3 regions of the Lactobacillus sp. UMNPBX16 genome follow, and region 1 is predicted to be linked to each of the others. Evidence: predicted binding sites of a transcription regulator. Region 1 holds the regulator's gene; each other region holds the start of a gene.
What was found. Region 1 encodes NrdR, which represses ribonucleotide reductase genes. Its sites were predicted from a motif close to ACACNATATATNGTGT; they were not measured.
Positions count from the first base shown of each region.

Region 1 (6,298 bases):
TTCAATCTACCTATGTAAAGGGTCTGCTTGATGTTATCCAACCAGATGGTCGTGTACATACACGTTACTTGCAAACTTTGACTGCCACTGGTCGTCTGTCCAGTGTGGATCCTAACTTGCAAAATATCCCTACCCGCACCGAAGAGGGTAAGCAAATCAGAAAAGCTTTCGTGCCAAGTGAACCAGACGGCTACATTTTCTCTTGCGATTACTCACAAGTTGAACTTCGTGTTTTAGCTCACGTTTCGGGCGATCAAAACATGCAAGAAGCCTTCAAGACCGGTTATGATATTCACTCACATACCGCGATGAAGATTTTCCACTTGGATTCACCAGATCAAGTAACGCCACTGATGCGTCGTCACGCTAAGGCTGTTAACTTCGGTATCGTTTATGGTATTTCCGATTACGGTTTGTCCAAGAATTTAGGTATTTCTAGAAAACGTGCGCAAGAATTTATCGACAACTACTTCGAACAATATCCTCAAATCAAGGATTACATGAATAAAGCAGTACAAGAAGCACGTGACAAGGGCTATGCCGAAACAATCATGCACCGTCGCAGATACTTGCCAGATATTCACGCTAAGAAGTACACCGTGCGTGCCTTTGCTGAAAGAACTTCTATTAATTCACCAATTCAAGGTTCAGCTGCCGATATTATTAAAATTGCAATGATTAACATGCAAAAGAAGTTAGATGAACTACATTTGAAGACTAAAATGGTAGTGCAGGTACACGATGAATTGATTTTTGATGTACCAAAAGATGAGCTAGAAACAATTAAAAAGATTGTGCCTGAAGTAATGCAATCAGCTGTTAAGTTGGACGTGCCATTGATTGCTGATTCTGGCTGGGGACACAATTGGTATGATGCAAAGTAGGTGATAAAATGCCTGAAATGCCTGAAGTTGAAACAGTTCGAAGAACGCTGCTTCCTTTAGTTAAGGGAAAAACTATTAAAAAAGTGATTTTGTGGTATCCAAAAATTGTAGCGACTGATCATGAAAAATTTTTATCTGAATTGCCTGGTAAAAAGATTATCGATATTGATCGCTACGCCAAGTATTTGCTTATTCGCTTGAGTGATAATTTAACGATTGTTTCTCATTTGCGAATGGAAGGAAAGTATCATTTAACTGCGTCTGATGCGCCTAAGGATAAACACGATCACGTTGAGTTTGTTTTTACTGATGGAACAGCGTTGCGTTATAATGATGTGCGCAAATTTGGGCGGATGCAGCTAATTTTAACTGGCACCGAAAGACAAACTACAGGGATTGGTAAGCTTGGAGTAGAACCAAATAGTTCTAAATTTACTTCAGAATATTTAATCAATGGCTTAAAGCGTAAGAAGAAAAATATCAAAAACACTTTGCTTGATCAATCAGTAGTAGCTGGTCTAGGTAATATTTATGTTGATGAGGTTCTTTGGCGAACCAAGATTCATCCTTTAAGTCAGGCCAATAAAATTCCTGTGGAAAAAGTATCTGAATTACATGATCAGATCAATAAAATTATTGCCGAAGCAATTAAGCTGCAAGGTACTACAGTTCATTCCTTTTTGAATGCGAATGGACAAGTCGGTGGCTTTCAAAGTAAATTGCAAGTTTACGGTCATGTAGGTGAGCCCTGCCCAGTTTGTGGTACTAAATTTGAAAAAATTAAGGTTAATGGTCGGGGAACCACTTTTTGTCCTCATTGTCAGGTGATTTATAAATGAGTTATGTCTTAGCATTAACAGGTGGAATTGCCACCGGTAAAAGTACTGCTGATGATTTTTTTAAAAAGAAAAACATTCCGATTATTGACTGTGATCAAGTTGCCCACGAACTGATGAAACCGGGCAATGCATCTTGGCAAGTGATTAAAGATCATTTTGGGGTAGAATATTTAAATTCAGACCAAACAATAAATCGTAAAAAATTAGGGCAATTAGTTTTTAGTAATAAAAGAGCCTTGTCTGAATTAAATCAGTTGACGCATCCGTTAATTTTCGATAAAACAGTAGCAAAGATAAAAGAATATCAGAATTTTGCTCTTGTTATTTTAGATGCACCAGTGTATTTTGAAGCGGGATTGGATAAAAAACATGTAGCTAATGGAGTTTTAGTGATTACCCTTCCTGAGCAATTACAGATTGAACGTTTAAAAAAGCGTAATAATCTATCTGACGAGGAAGCAAGAATGCGGATTAATAGTCAGATGCCATTAGCTGAAAAAGAAAAAATGGCCGATTTTGTAGTGGCAAATACTGGTACAATAAAAGAACTAGAGAATAAACTAGCACAATTATTGGTAAAGATTAGAGAAGAGGGATAACTATGGAATGTCCAAATTGTCATCAAAATGCTTCTCGCGTTATTGATTCGCGGCCTAGTGATGAAAACCGGGCTATTAGACGGCGCAGAGAATGTGAAAATTGTGGTTTTCGCTTTACTACTTTTGAACGAGTGGAAACTGCTCCTTTGTTGGTAGTAAAAAATGATGGTACCCGTGAACCATTCAGTCGAAAGAAAATTTTGCACGGAGTAATGGCAGCCGGACAAAAACGGCCAATCAGTAGTGAACAATTTGAGCAATTGGTTGATCGTGTCGAAAATAAGGTAAGAAAACAAGGCGTTAGTGAAATTTCATCTAAGAAGATTGGTCAGTATGTCATGGATGATTTGGCTAATTTGGATGACGTAGCTTATATTCGCTTTGCTTCAATTTACCGTGAGTTCAAGGATATGTCTAGCTTTATGAAGACAATGGAAGATATGATGGCCAAAAAAGGAAAGGGTAATTAGTCATGTTTGCAACGTCTGATCCTAAGCATCTTTATTATGTAGCCAACAAGATTACCCTTTTTCCAGAGAATGAGAAAATCTTGATTAAATTGTATCAGCCTTTGGTTGGCGCGGTGGCAATTGCCTTGTATCAGACTTTAATCAATGACTATGATCCATATGGTATTGTTTCTGATGCAAAGGGAATTTATTCACTACAGGAGCAACTTGATTGTAGTTTAAAAGATATGTTTCATTCTTTGCATAAACTGGAAGCCGTAGGTTTAGTGCAAACTTTTTTAGCGGATAATGTCTTCAATAATATCATTGTTTTTAAGTTATTACAGGTTCCTAGTGCAGACAAATTTTTTGCAACACCACTGCTAGCAAGTTTGTTGAAAGAAAAAGTTGGCAGCCCAACCTTTCATGACTTGAGTCATGCTTTTGCTAAGGAAGCAAAACTGCGTGAAAAGCCAATCAAGAATGCGCGCGATGTCTCAGCCAACTTTTTTGATGTTTTTCGCTTGCCAGGGGATGAAGCAATTAATCCATCTAATGAGGTAGTAGAAGCTGCGCAGGAAAATAAAGCGCCTGAGGTAGAAACTGCTGAAATTAATGCCCAGGATCCAATTGATTGGGATCTGATTAAAGATCAATATAATGTCTATCAAATTCCAGCTCAAGAAGTAGAAATTAAAAAGAACCAAATTCGGGGCTTAATACAGACATATAATTTATCGGAACAGGAATTTGTGGATGAGACTGTTCCCTGTTTGCATGGTACACATAAATTAAACATGCATGAAATTAGTAATACCATAGCAGAAAATTATAAACGATTGCATACTAGGGAAAACATTCAAAAACAAATTGAAGAAGGCAAAAAGCGCGCTATTGCGACTATCAAAGGTTTGGACGCTAATGATAGAAAATTGTTACTCGAAGCTAATGAAAATTCCCCATCTGAATTTTTATACAAATTAAAAACTGAAAAGGGTGGAATTGTAGCTCCAGGCGAAAACTATATTATTAATCAGCTGCACACGCAGTATGGCTTGCCGGAAGATTTGATTAATATTTTGATTCATACCTGTTTGACCTACGATACTGTTGTAACTTCTAATCGTGCTTATCGAATAGCTAATGATTGGCTGCAAGGTGGTATTAGTACTGGGGTACAAGCTCTTGAATATGTGAAGAAGCGTAAAGCCGATATTCTTAAAAAGAAAAATCGACAGTCATATCGACAAAATAAGCGAGTCGAAAAAGGTACCGATTGGAGCAAGAAAAAGGCTAAAAATGAAGGTATGTCAACAGAACAGCTGAAGGATATCTTTAAGGATCTGAAAAATAAGTAAATAGAGGGTAGGTGAAATAATGGAAGCAATTGGTGATTTGCTTAAAAAAATAGTTAAAGAGCGTAATTTAGGTAATGAGAAAGAACTGTTGAAAACTGCTTTACACGATCCAGATGTGCAAGCGTTTTTGCAGGCAAATAGGGAAAAAATAGATAAGGCGATGATTCGAAATAGTATGGCCAATATCTATGAATATTATGCGCAAAAACATAGTCAGAATCAGGTGCTGGCCGGTTATGCTCCGAAATTATTTTTGAACGGCAAAGTAATTGATGTACGTTACAAACCTACCGAGGCTAAGATTGTAGCAGATCAGCAACGAGCAGCCAAGCGGCGTCTTCATTTAATTGATCTGCCTGCTAAATTGCATGATGTTAATTTAAGTGATATTGAGGTTACAAATGATCGCCAGCAAGCTTTAACCCTGATTTATGATTTTTTGAAAAAGTACAAAGCTGATCCTCACCAACAAGGCCTTTATTTGTCGGGCGACTTTGGGATCGGGAAGACCTATATGCTAGCGGGACTTGCAAACTATGTAGCAACTAATTTTGATCGGAATGTTGTATTTTTACATGTTCCAACTTTTATTGCAGGTTTATCAAGTCATTTTGGTGATAACAGCTTGCAAGATGAGATCAGGAATTTAGCTGAATGCGATATCTTAATTTTGGATGATATTGGGGCAGAAACATTAAGTCAGTGGTCACGTGATGACGTTTTAGGAGTAATTTTACAGGCAAGAATGGATAATGTTTTGCCAACTTTTTTCTCTTCTAATTTAGATATGGAAGCATTAGAGTCACACTTTGAGGAAACCCGTAATGCAACTGATCCAGTTAAAGCTAAAAGATTAATGCAACGAGTACGTTTTTTAGCTAAAGAAGTAGTAGTTTCCGGTCCTGATCGACGAAATTTTTCGCATTAATTTCAAAAAGGTCTTGCATCGTTCACTTTGATGCGTATAATTGAAGTTAATTAAACGAGACATGATGATGTTCGGCTCAGAGAGAAGGACCTAGTTCTGGAAGTTCTTCATTAGAAAATCACCCCAATCGTTTATTCCCCAAAATTGAATTTTAAGAGGCTGGATACCTTTATCAATCTATACGAGAGGTTAGACGTACGCTAACCTGAATTTTGGGTGGAACCACGCAATTAACACGTCCCAGTGCTTTTATTAGCACTGGGATTTTTTTATTGGAGGTAAAAATATGAGTTTTTCAGTTACTTTGCCAGACGGTTCAAAGAAAGATTTTGATAAGGCTGTTTCAGTTAAGGAAGTAGCTTCATCAATCGCTACATCTCTTGGAAAAGCTGCCGTTGGTGCTAAAGTAAATGGCGTTGTTAAGCCACTTGATTATGAAATTGACAATGATGTTGAAGTTGCCATTCTTACTGATAAGGATGAAGAAGGCTTGGATATTTTAAGAGCTACTGCTGCTTTTGCACTTGAAGCAGTTGCTAAGAATAAGTACCCAGAACTTCGTTTGGGTCAACATGTTGCTGATGAAGGCGGCTTTTACGTAGATACTGACAAAGATGACCAAATTAAGGTTACTGAATTGCCAGAACTTGAAAAAGCTATGGAGAAGTTGATCAAGAGTGGTCAAGCAATTGAACATGTTGTGATGGATAAGTCAGAACTTGAAGATATTTTCAAGGATGATCCATATAAGAGCGACCTTTTGAAGGAAATTGACAGTGACAAGGTTGATGCTTACAAGTTAGGTGATTTCGTTGACTTTGGCTTTGATGCTTTATTGCCAAACACTGGTAAGATTAAGCACTTCAAGCTTTTGTCAGTTGCTGGTGCTTACTGGCTTGGTAAATCATCCAACCCAATGCTTCAAAGAATCTTCGGTACTGCTTTCTTCAAGGAAGCTGCTTTAAAGGAAGATTTGAAGCGTCGTGCAGAAATTAAGGAACGCGACCACAGAACTATCGGTCGTGACCTTGACCTCTTCTTCGTTGATCCTAAGGTTGGTGCTGGTCTTCCTTACTGGATGCCAAAGGGTGCTACTATTCGTCGTGTTGTTGAACGTTACATTATCGACCGTGAAGTTGCTGACGGCTATCAACACGTTTACACTCCAGTATTAATGAACCTTGACGCTTACAAGACTTCAGGTCACTGGGCACACTACCGTGATGACATGTTCCCACCAA
Region 1 covers NZ_PCYU01000045.1:5,873-12,170, reverse strand. The annotation lists gene polA (DNA polymerase I) at 1-884, shown strand, start outside; gene mutM (DNA-formamidopyrimidine glycosylase) at 893-1,723, shown strand; gene coaE (dephospho-CoA kinase) at 1,720-2,322, shown strand; gene nrdR (transcriptional regulator NrdR) at 2,325-2,792, shown strand; gene CP367_RS09395 (replication initiation and membrane attachment family protein) at 2,795-4,129, shown strand; gene dnaI (primosomal protein DnaI) at 4,149-5,057, shown strand; gene thrS (threonine--tRNA ligase) at 5,344-6,298, shown strand, end outside.

Region 2 (6,298 bases), on a different contig from region 1:
CCTTGTATCCTTTATCTTCAAATGCTTTTTTCACTTTAGCCAAATCAAGTTTCATTGCCTGGGCTCCCAATGGAATGGTCATCACACGCCCCACCGTTTTAAGCAATCCAGGAATTTTAATTCTAGTAAAACCACAATCGTACATAAGTTGAACAAAGTCAGGGTATTCATCTGCCATTTTCTTGATCGGTACTGAAAAGTCGATAATCTTCTCTTTAGTGGCTTTCTCCTGCTTAATTTGATCATCATGGTTAGTTACACCTAATTGCTTTTTAGCTGCACTAGAAAGACGCTCTGTCGTCCAGACGGGATACCAGACCAACTTAATGTCACAAGACTTAATTCCAGCAACTGAAAGAACAGCTTTTTGAATATGTTGTTCCAAATAATCAGATAAAGGGCAACCCATAATTGTCAAAGTCATCTTAATGGTTGCCTTATCTCCTTCGATATCGATGCCATAAATCAGACCAAGATTTACTACATCAACTTGTAATTCTGGATCAATCACTTGGGTCAAGGCCGTCATGATTTGATCAACTTGTTTAATATTTTTTTCTTCCATTTTTTCACCTAGCAAAAAAGTCCAGAAAATCATTCCGGACTTTAGTTTATCTTATTTTTGCAATTTATCCCAGATGACAACCTTGCCTGCCTTCATCGACTTTGGCACATCAATAATTCGTTGGTTACTAGAACCTCTGAATTGCAGGGTTAAATCCTTTAAATCATTCATAAAGCGGCCATCAACTAGAATATCTATCTTAGACAACATTTCCTTTTTATCAGGTGTTTCTTTTTGCAATTCATCCCAAGTATATCCAGACCAGGACCAGATGTCCTTACTGTGGCCAAATTCTTTTCGAATTCGGTTAATAATTCTTAAACAAACCCAAGTATTCAAGAATGGCTCTCCGCCTAGTAAGGTTAATCCCTGCACGTATGGCTGGCCCAAGTCTTTAATAATGCGGTCTTCCAATTCTTGCGTATATGGAAAACCATAATTAAAGTTTTGGGCTGCTAAATTATAGCAACCAGGGCAATCGAACAAACAGCCTGAAACATAAAGACTACATCTAACGCCTTCACCATCAACAAAGTTAAATGGCTTATAATCCGCAATTTTATGTTTAGAATAATCCTCAGTCTTCCACTCTTGTGGTTTTGGATTTTTCGGCTTGCGGTGCATTCTTTTTAACTCACGTTGGTGATCTAACTGTGGCTTATATTGGTCAGGATCCACAAACATGGTATCCCCACCCATATTAACCTTGATCAAATTACTCCGGATATCTGGTCCTTCTTGAGTGTTTTTATCTTTTTCAGGCATTAGTACTCACCGTTTTTTACTTCTTCTTCGGTAGCTAAACTATCTTCCATGCCAAAGTCCATATGCTTAACCCGGTGCACGATTTCTTCATGACGACCGTGAACCATTGGCCGCTTCAATGGGTTGCCCAAGTAGCCACAAGTTCGCTTGACACAATCACAAGTAGCAGGATCATGATTACCACACTTAGGACATTCAAAACCCTTGGCAGTAGACTTGAATTCACCAGCAAAACCGCACTTATAACATTTATCAATTGGCGTATTAGTTCCTAGATAGCCTACCTTGTCATAAGCCCAATCCCAAACTGCTTCAAGGGCTGCTGGATTTTGCTTCAAGTTAGGGTACTCACAATAATGGATAAAACCACCTGCAGCATAATATGGATATGGTGCTTCAAAAGTCAACTTTTCAAATGGGGTTGGGTGCTTACGAACATCATAGTGGAACGAATTAGTGTAGTATTCCTTATCAGTGATGTCCTTCACCTTGCCAAACTTTGCCGTATCGAGCCGGCAGAAGCGATCAGTTAGACTTTCACTAGGAGTTGAGTACAAACTGTAATGCCAATGATATGGGTCCTCTTTTTCCCACTTAGCACACAAGTCATGCATTTTCTTCACGATCTCAATTGTAAAATCATGTGCTTCTTCATTGTGTTCCCAATCAGGACCATAAAAGACTGTCCCTACTTCGTACAAACCGATGTAGCCTAACGAAATCGTAGCTCGACCATTTTTGAAAAGCTCGTTAACATCATCACCTGGCTTAAGTCGTTTACCAAAGACGCCATATTGATACATAATTGGCGCATTTTCAGGCTTAGCTTGAATTGCACGTCTACCCTTAAAGGCTAAAGCTTGGTGGCAAGTCCGCATTCTAGTATTGAAGATTTCCCAGAATAACTTCTTATCGCCATGACTCTCCATGGCAATTCTTGGCAAGTTAACAGTTACAACACCCAAGTTCATTCTGCCCGAGTTAACTTCCTTACCATTTTCATCCTTCCAGCCTTGTAAGAATGAACGACAGCCCATTGGAGCCTTGAAAGAACCTGTAATTTTCTTGATCGTATCATACATTAAAACGTCTGGATACATCCGCTTAGTTGAACATTGAATAGCCAGTTGTTTAACATCGTAGTTAGGGTCCCCTGGATGTAAGTTCAAGCCCTTCTTAATGGTGAAAACTAATTTAGGGAAAATTGCGGTTCTGCGTTCTCTACCCAATCCTTTAATTCTGATACGCAAGATATCTTTTTGAATTTCTTTTTCAATCCAAGAAGTACCTAAACCAAAACCTAAAGTAGTAAATGGCGTTTGTCCTTGGCTAGAGAACATGGTATTAATCTCATATTCCAAGCCTTGCATGGCATCGTAAATGTCCTTCTTAGTTTGACTCTTAGCATATTCTTCCAGCTTTTCAGGATCATCAATAAACTTGCCAGCATCCTTTAAATGCTTTTGGTAGTTTTTCTCTGCAAAAGGAGCCAACACTTCATCAGCTCGATCAAAAGAACAGCCACCATATTGACTAGAAGCTACATTAGTAATAATTTGCGTAACTTGATGTGTAGCCACATTGATTGAGTTAGGACTAGTCATATAGGCATTTCCAATCTTGAAGCCATTAGTTAGCATATCCTTAAAGTCAATCAAACAGCAGTTAGTCATTGGTGAAAGTGGTGTGTAATCCAAGTCATGCCAGTGAATATCACCGCGCAAGTGGGCTTTAGCAATGTGCTCAGGCATCATGGTCAAACCAACTGTTTTACCAACGGTCCCGGCAGTTAAATCACGTTGAGTACTGAAGACCTCACTATCTTTGTTGGCATTCTCGTTAACAATCGTTGGGTCACCATTAACCATTCGCTTTAACCGTGCACGAGTATCGGTTTGTTTAATCCATTCCTCTTCATCGTGCTTGCGGTATTGCACATAAGCTTTAGCTTCATCCAAATAACCCAACTCATTTAGGCTATCTCTAAAAGCAACTGCTACATCTTGTGCATTTACTTCATCAGCAGCATCTAGTTTAGCCACAATTTTTTCAATTACAGCAGGTGCTACATTATCTAAATCTAGGTTATGCAAAACCATGTTGAGTTTAAAAATTGCGAACGGATACTTTGACCCATCACGTTTAACAAAAGTTTTAGGCGTATTAAATTTTGTTACATTTTGTTGGTTAAATTCTTCTTTTAGCATTTCAATCACTCCAAATATCGTGTCTTTATCATAGCACAAAGCACAACATCTTGTATTATGTTCAAATATAGATGAATATATCTTGTATTAACCAAAAGACCATTAAATTGGGAAATGATTCAGCTAAAATTTTTTAGAAAAAAAGAGAGGCATTTTTTACCTCTCAATTTAAACTATTTGTTTAATTTTTTATTTTCTTCGTCAAAGATCTTACCCTTATTAACTTCATAGTAAGTCTTGTAACGTTTGAAGTAGTTATGGAACATGTACTTCATCAATAACCAGCGCTTGAAGTTTCTATCCTTGTCATAAAAGACAGTAGTACCATAGCGGCCCTCACGAATAAGTTCGTCAGCAGTCGTCTTATAGTCGTTGTCATAAGCATAATTATTGAAGATCTTCTTAGGCACGCCTAACCAAAGCTTGTATTTAGATTCAAGCTTATTACCATAAACTGTTTCCTTATCTTTCAAGGCATCTTCAACATAGTCATCAATGTACCATTTAGCCAAGTTGTAACCATTCAAAGTTACGTAGAAGCTAGAACGTCCCTGACGTAAGTTGATTTCGAAGAACTTGAATTCACCATCACGTGGATCATATTTGATATCAAAGTTGGCCATACCAGTGTAGTTCAACTTTTCAAGGAATTGTTGTACTTCTTCGTACAATTTTTCATTGTACTCAGGCAAAATCGCCATGTAATTACCAATTGATTGTGGAGTTGGGTCTTCCAATAATGGGTGCCCTAAACACATCATTTTTACTTGGTGGTTCTTATCAACATAAGCATTCAAGGTCCGCATGTTAGAATCATCACCAGGAATAAAGTCTTGCAAAATAAGGTCAGCGTTGTAGCCATGAGTATAAATCTTAGTTACGATATCCTTAAATTCAGCCTTATCTTGAATGGCAAAAGTCTTCTTCCGACCTTCAAATTGACACTTCAACCATGAAACTGGATCTTCCGGCTTTAATTCCACTGGGAAATCAAATGGGACATCCTCGTACTTACCTGACTTGTAGTCATCCATCGTAATGATCTTAGTCTTAGGGTAAGGCAAGCCATATTCTTCCGCAATTTCATAAAAGCCTTCCTTAGAGATTAATTTTTCAAGTAAGTCATATTTTATGTAAGGAACGATAAAGACCTTTTTCAATTCATCTTGGTGCTTAGAAAGCAACTCAGCATAGCCATCACCACAAGCAATCAAGATAACTGGCTCCTCGTGATTCTTGTATTCTTCCATCTTTTTGTGCATCACGTCCATAAAAGTAGGATCGCTACTAAAGCCATGATGCAATTCAACGTCCACAATGCTTGAATAACGAGTAGCAGCAAGTTGAACGTCAGCTAAGGCCTTCACTTTAATGCCATATGCTTCATTAAATGAACGTGCCATACCATACACGTTGATATCACTACCGAGTAAGATCGGCGTAAATTTTTTACTCATCCTCAAAAAATCTCCCTAGAATTATAGTAATTTACCCTGTGAAATTAGCTTAGCAACTTCAGGTTGCACGTGTTGATATTTCTTAACTGTGTTTTCGTAATCAACAAAGAACAACTTGTACCAAACAAGGAAGGTGTAGATAGTCCAGATTTGACGTCTATGTGAGCCATCACCTTCATAGTTGTCGTCAAGTAACTTGATAATCTTCTTTTGGTCAAAAATATCATTGACAAATTCTTCTTCAAAAAGAGCATGAACTTGTTTGTAAAAACGTGGTTCCTTCAACCATTGCTTAATTGGAGTTGGGAAGCCAAGCTTAGGTCTCTTAGCCCACTCATCTGGTAAAACTTTTTCTGAAGCTTTACGCAAAGCATACTTAGTATCATGACGGTTAACTAAGTACTTAGTTGGGATTGAGTTAGCTAATTCTGCAATCTTTTTATCAAGGTATGGTACACGAACTTCCAATGAGTGAGCCATTGAAATCTTGTCAGCCTTTTGTTCAATGTCATTAAGCATGAAGTGGTGCAAGTCAATATATTGCATCTGCTTAACATTGTCAATACCCTTAACCTTCTTGAAGTCCTTTTGATAGATACCGTTCACGGTTAACTTATTGCGGTAAGTAGGCTGCAAAATGCTGTTAGCATCCTTAGAAGTGAAGATAGTTGGATAATCCATATCATAGATCACTGATTGACCAACATAAAATTCACTTGGCTCAGCCAAGTTGGTGTACATATGTACCTTACCTGGGAAATTAGGCATTCTCTTAATCTTATGTGCCAACTTCACGCGCTTCTTTTCAGGCAACTTCTTAAGTTCTGAAGTAAAGACCTTAATAATATCATTGTGCGTGTGCATCCCGTAGTTCACATAACCGGCAAACAATTCATCGGCACCTTCACCAGATAAGGCAACAGTAACATGCTTACGCGCTAATTTACACAAATACCAAAGTGGGATGATTGATGGGTTAGCATCAGGTTCATCCATGTGGTATTGCATTTCTGGGAAGTCACGCATAGCTTCATCAGCATCAACCTTATCGCTGAAGAACTTCCAGTGATTAATATCTGCTAATGCCTTAGCCTTAGAAGCTTCATCATAAGTTGAATCATCAAAACTTACTGAGAAAACGTCATCTGGGTTAAGCAAACTAGTCAAGTATGAAGAGTCGATTCCTTCTGATAAGAAAGCACCAACCTTAACATCAGCGTTTCTATACAAATCAACCGTTTCTTTCAAATCTTCGTTGATCTTTTGCAAAGTTTCTTCAAAGGAAAGGCTATTTTCTTTATATT
Region 2 covers NZ_PCYU01000002.1:44,347-50,644, forward strand. The annotation lists gene CP367_RS00355 (iron-sulfur cluster assembly protein) at 1-565, opposite strand, end outside; gene nrdG (anaerobic ribonucleoside-triphosphate reductase activating protein) at 617-1,330, opposite strand; gene nrdD (anaerobic ribonucleoside-triphosphate reductase) at 1,330-3,537, opposite strand; gene CP367_RS00370 (hypothetical protein) at 3,711-4,994, opposite strand; gene asnB (asparagine synthase (glutamine-hydrolyzing)) at 5,016-6,298, opposite strand, start outside.
Region 2: the regulator NrdR is predicted to act here: its motif matches at 3,578-3,593, upstream of nrdD (anaerobic ribonucleoside-triphosphate reductase).

Region 3 (6,298 bases), on a different contig from region 1:
GTTTAAGGGTAAATACAAAGATGCAAGTTTTAAATAAGCAAGGCCAAATTATACCTGGCTTATATGCCGCAGGAAATTGCTCTGGAGGGTTCTTCTGGGGATCATATCCGGATCGTGTCCCTGGTTTAACAGCAAGTCACGCTCAAACTTTTGGAATGCTTGCTGGTAGGTATGCAGCTGAAAACTAAATTTCTTCACTTGTTTTTACAAACAAATGTTGTATGAATTCAACTACTAATAATCTATAAATCGTGTATTTATAAAGACTATGTCTTGATATTTAATTAAGATATGGTCTTTTTCTGTATGAATCAAATGCTTTTGATTTAAAAAATTATAATGAATATTTTTGCCTAAAAAAAGCAAAGGCATTAACTAATGTCATTAAGTTAAGACATTGATGAGTTCGAAGCTTTGGGAACCGAATCATTTGGATTCGGTTCTTTTTCTCTTTACAATAAAAATAAAGGTGAGCAGATATAGACATCTGCTCACCTTTTTGTCTCTTATCAGGTCTTTCATAGAAAGGTTGTGTTTCTCATGAAATCCCTTCACTCAAATATTTTAAAGCTGATGGATCAGATTATCAATCAATTCGCTGCTAATATCCATAAATTTACCTTTTCAGATCAAGCTTTTACTCGCTGTCGCAAGCTTAATGTGATCGATTTGATTAAAGTGATTCTTAATATGGGAGTCGGCAGCTTAAATAATGAATTGCTTAATGCATTTCCCAATGTTAATTATAGAATGACTGCTTCAGCTTTTGAGCAACAGAAGGCTAAATTAAAACCTGAGTGCTTCAAAGCAATTATGGATAAACTTAGCCATGCCAGATCTGAATTGAAATTGCTGGATAGTCAATACTTAGTGGTAGCGATAGATGGCTCGGACTTTAACCAACCATTTAATCCTGAATCAGAAAATATCTTTAAGGACAAAGATGGACGGATATATTGTCAAGTTCACGTGAATGCTCTCTATGATGTTTTGAATAAATTGTACTTAAATCTAATTTATCAGCCACGACAGCAGATGAATGAACGCGAAGCCGCTTTAACGATGTTAAAGTACTTAGACAAACAAGAGCAGGATTTCTTAGTCTTAATGGATCGCGGCTATAGCAGCTTTAATCTGATTGAAAATTGTAATCGCCTTAAGCATTGTCATTATGTAATCCGAACTAAAGCAAGCAAAGGCAATGGTGGGGCAATTAAAGAAATAGCTGCGATGCCTGACCATGAATGTGATATTGACTTATCTTGTCAAGTCACTTCACTACATCGTTATTACATAACTCACAAAGATACTGAAAAGTTTTTACACTTAGTTTTGCATAAAAAACGTCATTACAAAACTGTCAGATCAAAGAATACATAGGATGCGCGTTGGGATTTTGAAGATTTATGTAGCGTCAAATTTAGGGTATGTAAGCTCAGGATAAATCCGCCAGGCGCAGATAATGAGTGGGAAGTCCTTGTTACTAACCTAGATTGTAAGCAATTTCCTCTAGAACGTATGAAAGAAATTTATCATCTTCGTTGGGGCATAGAAACTTCTTTTAGAGACCTTAAATATGACTTGGGTGGTGTACAATTCCATTCTAAGAAAGATCAATTTATTTATATGGAGCTTTACGCTCATTTTGCCATGTATAATGCCGTAAGCTTGTCAATAGCGGCTTGTTCAGTGCCAAAAACAAAAAGAAAATATAAGTATCAAATTGACTTTAAAATGGCTTGTTGTGTCTGGCGACAACACTTTTGCTCGAATGATAATTCAAAGAATAATTTTATTGATCTGCTAACAAATTTGGTGTTTTATTTAACCCCGATTAGACCAGGAAGAAAAGATAAAAGGAATTTAAAAGCGAAGCTAGTGGTCAGTTTTCCATATCGGTTGGCTGCTTAAACTAATTTAAACGCGCTATCTTAAGATAGCCTATTTGTGCTGCAAAAAAAGCATTTATCGAATATTTTTAATTCGATAAATGCTCTAAAAAGCTTAGTCTAACTAAAACAATGTCTTAACTTAATGACATTGCTCATCTGAGTCGCCTTTTTTAATTAGATAATCTGACTGCGATCATTATTTCATCAGGCAGATTTTCACAGGTGATATTCTCCTTAGGATAAGCAAAGTAAGGAAAAACTTCGTAATTTTCAGGAAGATGAGTGTTGATAAATCTCTTGAGCTGGTGGTGAGTGATAGTTTCATTTGCCGCCAGGTTAATTCCAGAATAAGTGCCAACCATGTTGCCTTCAGGATCGTAATAGTTGATAGGCAATTGGTAGTTTGGAGTGTTAGTTGCCTTAGTAGGAAGAATTTGTTGGAATATTTTTTGAGGAACATAAATTAGTTTGTTTTTTAGCATATATATACACCTCTATCATTTTTGTGACATAGTGTCATTTTACTAAAAAACATAGTTTTAAGCTACTTTTTAATTTTGACTACAACATATAGATATAGTTTATGCTAATAACACAATATTTGGTTGAATTCAATCTTGTATAAAATTTATCTTTCTATTAGGATAGATATCGATGTGCTTTTTTGTATAGCACGGATAAGGCACAAGATCTTGTATTTTGCGACCTAAAATAAAAAAGGGGAATGTTGAATAGGATGGAAAGAAAACACGAAAATTATTTTGTTTGGCTATTTAATCAATTGAAAGGCTGGCCAGTTCAAAATTACTGTTTATGGTTTTTTGCGTTTGGATTTCAATTAGCTTTGCTGATTCAAGGCAAAATTACAAGCGTAACTTTGATTACTTTTATTGGTACGCTTTTGGGTACACTTTGTGTATTGGCAATTAACGCTACTAAGGCAATTAATGGTTGGTTGGGGTTGATTTCAGCTGCTTGTTTTATCTATGCAGGTTGGTCAGCTAAGAATTATCTTTCCATTTTTGAACAGATTGCTTATATTGCAACTTTAGATTTACCAGTTATCATTGCCGTTAGATCATGGAATGACGATACTAAGAATCATTTGAGAAAATTTGGTTCAAAGGAATGGCTTATTGCTATTGTTGGAACTTTACTTGTTTATGTTGTATCCGGCTTTTTGATTGGTAAATTTACCAATGATCCTCGTCCTTGGATTGATGCTATTAGTTTTGCTATTTCATTAACTGCTGGGATCATGTGCTTTATGCGTTACAACAATCAATACTTTTGGTGGACTGCTAGTGGCGTCTTCCAGTTGATTCTTTGGGGCGTAACTTATGCTCAAGGTGATGCAAACTTAGCCATGGCAATTAATTCATTGATCTATGTAATTAATGATGTGTTAGCCTTCACTGTTTCACCATGGTTTAACATGGGCCGTCGCAAAGCTGGATTAAAAGAAATTCAAAAATAATTAATAATAGTGAAAAGTGAATAATTTCTAGTAAAAGTAGTACGAAAGTGCTACTTTTTTTCTGTGTTAGAATGAAAGAAAAATATGAAGGGTGAGGTAGAGCATGACCTTTTATACAATGAAATATATTCAAAATAACCAGAATACTAATCAGGCAGTATTATATGCTTTGATGTTGGTGGCGGCGTTAGCAATGATAATTTTTGCTTTGCTATATTTACATAACCGTTTTGCAACCAAGTATCGCGATTTGGGTATTATTGCCTTATTATTTTTGCTTTTGTTTGCCGGTACGCAATATGAAAAATATGTGCAACTTAATACGCAAAAATCACAGGCGATTCAAATCGTGCCATTCATCAAATCGATTGCTAAAGATGAAAATGTTTCGACTTCTGATGTTTTAGTTAGTTCAACGGTTTTAACTAATGGCATGATCGTAAGGATTGATTCTAAAAATATTGATTATCAGTTAAACCTTAATGATGATCGCAATACTTACACATTAACGCAAGCCCATGTAATTGATCATAAAGTAGAGGTAATAAAATAATGCAGCTAGATTACACACAATTATTCATTAAGTTTGCTCTCGGTATCTTAACTTTAATCATTCAAATCAATGTCTTTGGTAAGTCTAATCTGGCTCCTACGACTGCATTAGATCAGTTGCAGAATTATGTTTTAGGTGGAATTATTGGTGGCTTGATTTACAATCCTAGTATTACAATTCTTCAGTTTTTCCTAGTTCTAATTGTTTGGACGTTGGTTGTTTTTATTTTGAAATTCAGCCGTGATCACAATAATTGGATTAGAGGGATTATCGATGGTAAACCCGTTCAGGTAATTAAAAATGGCAAGGTGTTAGTGGGAAACTGCATGAAAGCAGGAATCTCCGCTAATGAATTAATGTTTAAATTGCGCAGTCGAGGTATCTACTCTGTTGAAAAGATTAAGAATTGTATCTTTGAGCAAAACGGGCAATTAACTATTATTGAAAATGATGAAGCTAACATTCGTTTCCCAATAATTAGTGATGGTCAGGCTAATATTGATGTCTTAGAGTTGATTCACAAAAGCGAAGCTTGGTTAGAGCAACAAGTTGAAGAGGCAGGTTATAATAGTATCAGTGATGTTTTCTTAGGAGAATACATTAATGGACAATTACGCTTGACAGGTTATTCAAAGGGAAAGAGATAAAATGGCAGATTTAGTGACAGCAAAAAAATGGCTGAAAAATGCTAACACGGTGATCGTAACGGCTGGTAATGGCATGGCCAAAGAAGAGGGACTAGATATCCTAAGTGAAGAAGGCTTTGATGATCAATTTGGCAAAATTGCAGATAAGTATGATGTGCATACAATTGGGGATGCATTAGATAAGAGGTTTGATACTTGGAGCGAGCAATGGGCTTTTTGGAGTGAGCTAATCAACGAATATTCCTTACAATATGAGCCTAGTGAGACGATGCTTGCTCTAAAAAAGCTAATTCGTGATAAAAAATATTTTATTGCGACCAGTACATTCGGGCACTTTTTTGAAAATGCAGGCTTTAATGAAAATCGAATTTTCAATGCCTTTGGTGATTGGACTAAAATGCAGTGTTCTAGCGGGATTAATCATGGTCAAAAGGATAACCGTGAAGTAGTAGAGCGCTTTATGACGGCAATTAAGAACGGCAACGTAACGGCAGATTTAGTACCAAAGTGCGAGGACTGCAATAGTCCAATGGAATTGCATATGCCGCTGAATGCTAACTTCTTCCCTGATACCGATGCTAATACGCGTTTTCGTTGGTTTCTAACGGGAGCCGAGGACAAGAATGTCGTAATTTTGGAATTAGGCGTAGATGAGACCAGTCCTCAATTACTTGATCCAATGGTAAAGCTAGTGCAGCAATTTCCTAATTGGCATTATATTGCCGCTGATTTAGCTGATGCAGATTTGCCAGCTGATCTTAAGAAACGAGCAATGGGTTTTGATAGCAATTCGCACGAGATGCTGATGAATTTGATTAAATAGGTGAAGAATGAGTATTTACATAAAAAATGGAATTTTACATGTAACCGGTGCGCAAGACAAGTTGCGTAAAAAAGGACAGGAAAAGCCTGACTTTTTGACCAATTATACAATGCTTGATATTGAAACAACGGGCTTATATCCTTACCGCGATCGAATTACTGAATTAGGTGGGGTTAAGGTACGTAACGGTCAAATTGTTGATCAATATACTAATTTGGTGAAGTTTTCCAAGAATAATTCTGTTCCTGCTTTTATTACTAAGCTAAATGGAATTACTGAAGAGCAAATTGTGAAGGAAGGGATTCCGGCTGAGCAGGCTATTCGTGAATTTCGTGAGTTTATTGGTGATGACGTTATCATTGGGTATAACGTCAATTTTGACTTGAACTTTTTGTATGATTTAAGTCAAAAATATGGCTTACCAGTGCTTGATAATGATTACGTTGACGTATTGCGTTTGGCGCGGACATATTATCCACGCGAGCGCCATAACCGTCTGCTTGACTGCATGCAGCGGGCTGGAATTGCTCAAGTTGAGGCTCACCACGGTTTGCAGGATTCTCTTGATACGATCAAGGTTTATGATGACTTTGCCCAGCACTTTACTGATGATTTATTGGAAAAGGCACAAAGCAAGATTAAGAATATCGACCTAACTACTGGCGAATTGGATTATGTTGACTTAGGTTGGCACAATCCGGTTCAAAATAAGAATATCGTTTTGTCTGGCAATATTCATATGAACGAAGCTGAAGCGGGCAAGATGATCAACAATATGGGCGGCCAAGTTGACAATTCAGTGTTAGCAACGACTAATTACTTAATCATGGGTGATCAAGATTTCTTTAGAAAAGATAATCAGGATTTGAATGCAGCACGTGATTTGATCAAAAATGGTGCTAAGAT
Region 3 covers NZ_PCYU01000021.1:54,963-61,260, forward strand. The annotation lists gene CP367_RS05960 (FAD-binding protein) at 1-188, shown strand, start outside; gene CP367_RS10955 (transposase) at 541-1,380, shown strand; gene CP367_RS10960 (transposase) at 1,441-1,911, shown strand; gene CP367_RS05970 (hypothetical protein) at 2,063-2,374, opposite strand; gene pnuC (nicotinamide riboside transporter PnuC) at 2,629-3,369, shown strand; gene CP367_RS05980 (DUF3290 domain-containing protein) at 3,473-3,922, shown strand; gene CP367_RS05985 (DUF421 domain-containing protein) at 3,922-4,569, shown strand; gene CP367_RS05990 (hypothetical protein) at 4,571-5,392, shown strand; gene CP367_RS05995 (exonuclease domain-containing protein) at 5,400-6,298, shown strand, end outside.
Region 3: the regulator NrdR is predicted to act here: its motif matches at 2,485-2,500, upstream of pnuC (nicotinamide riboside transporter PnuC).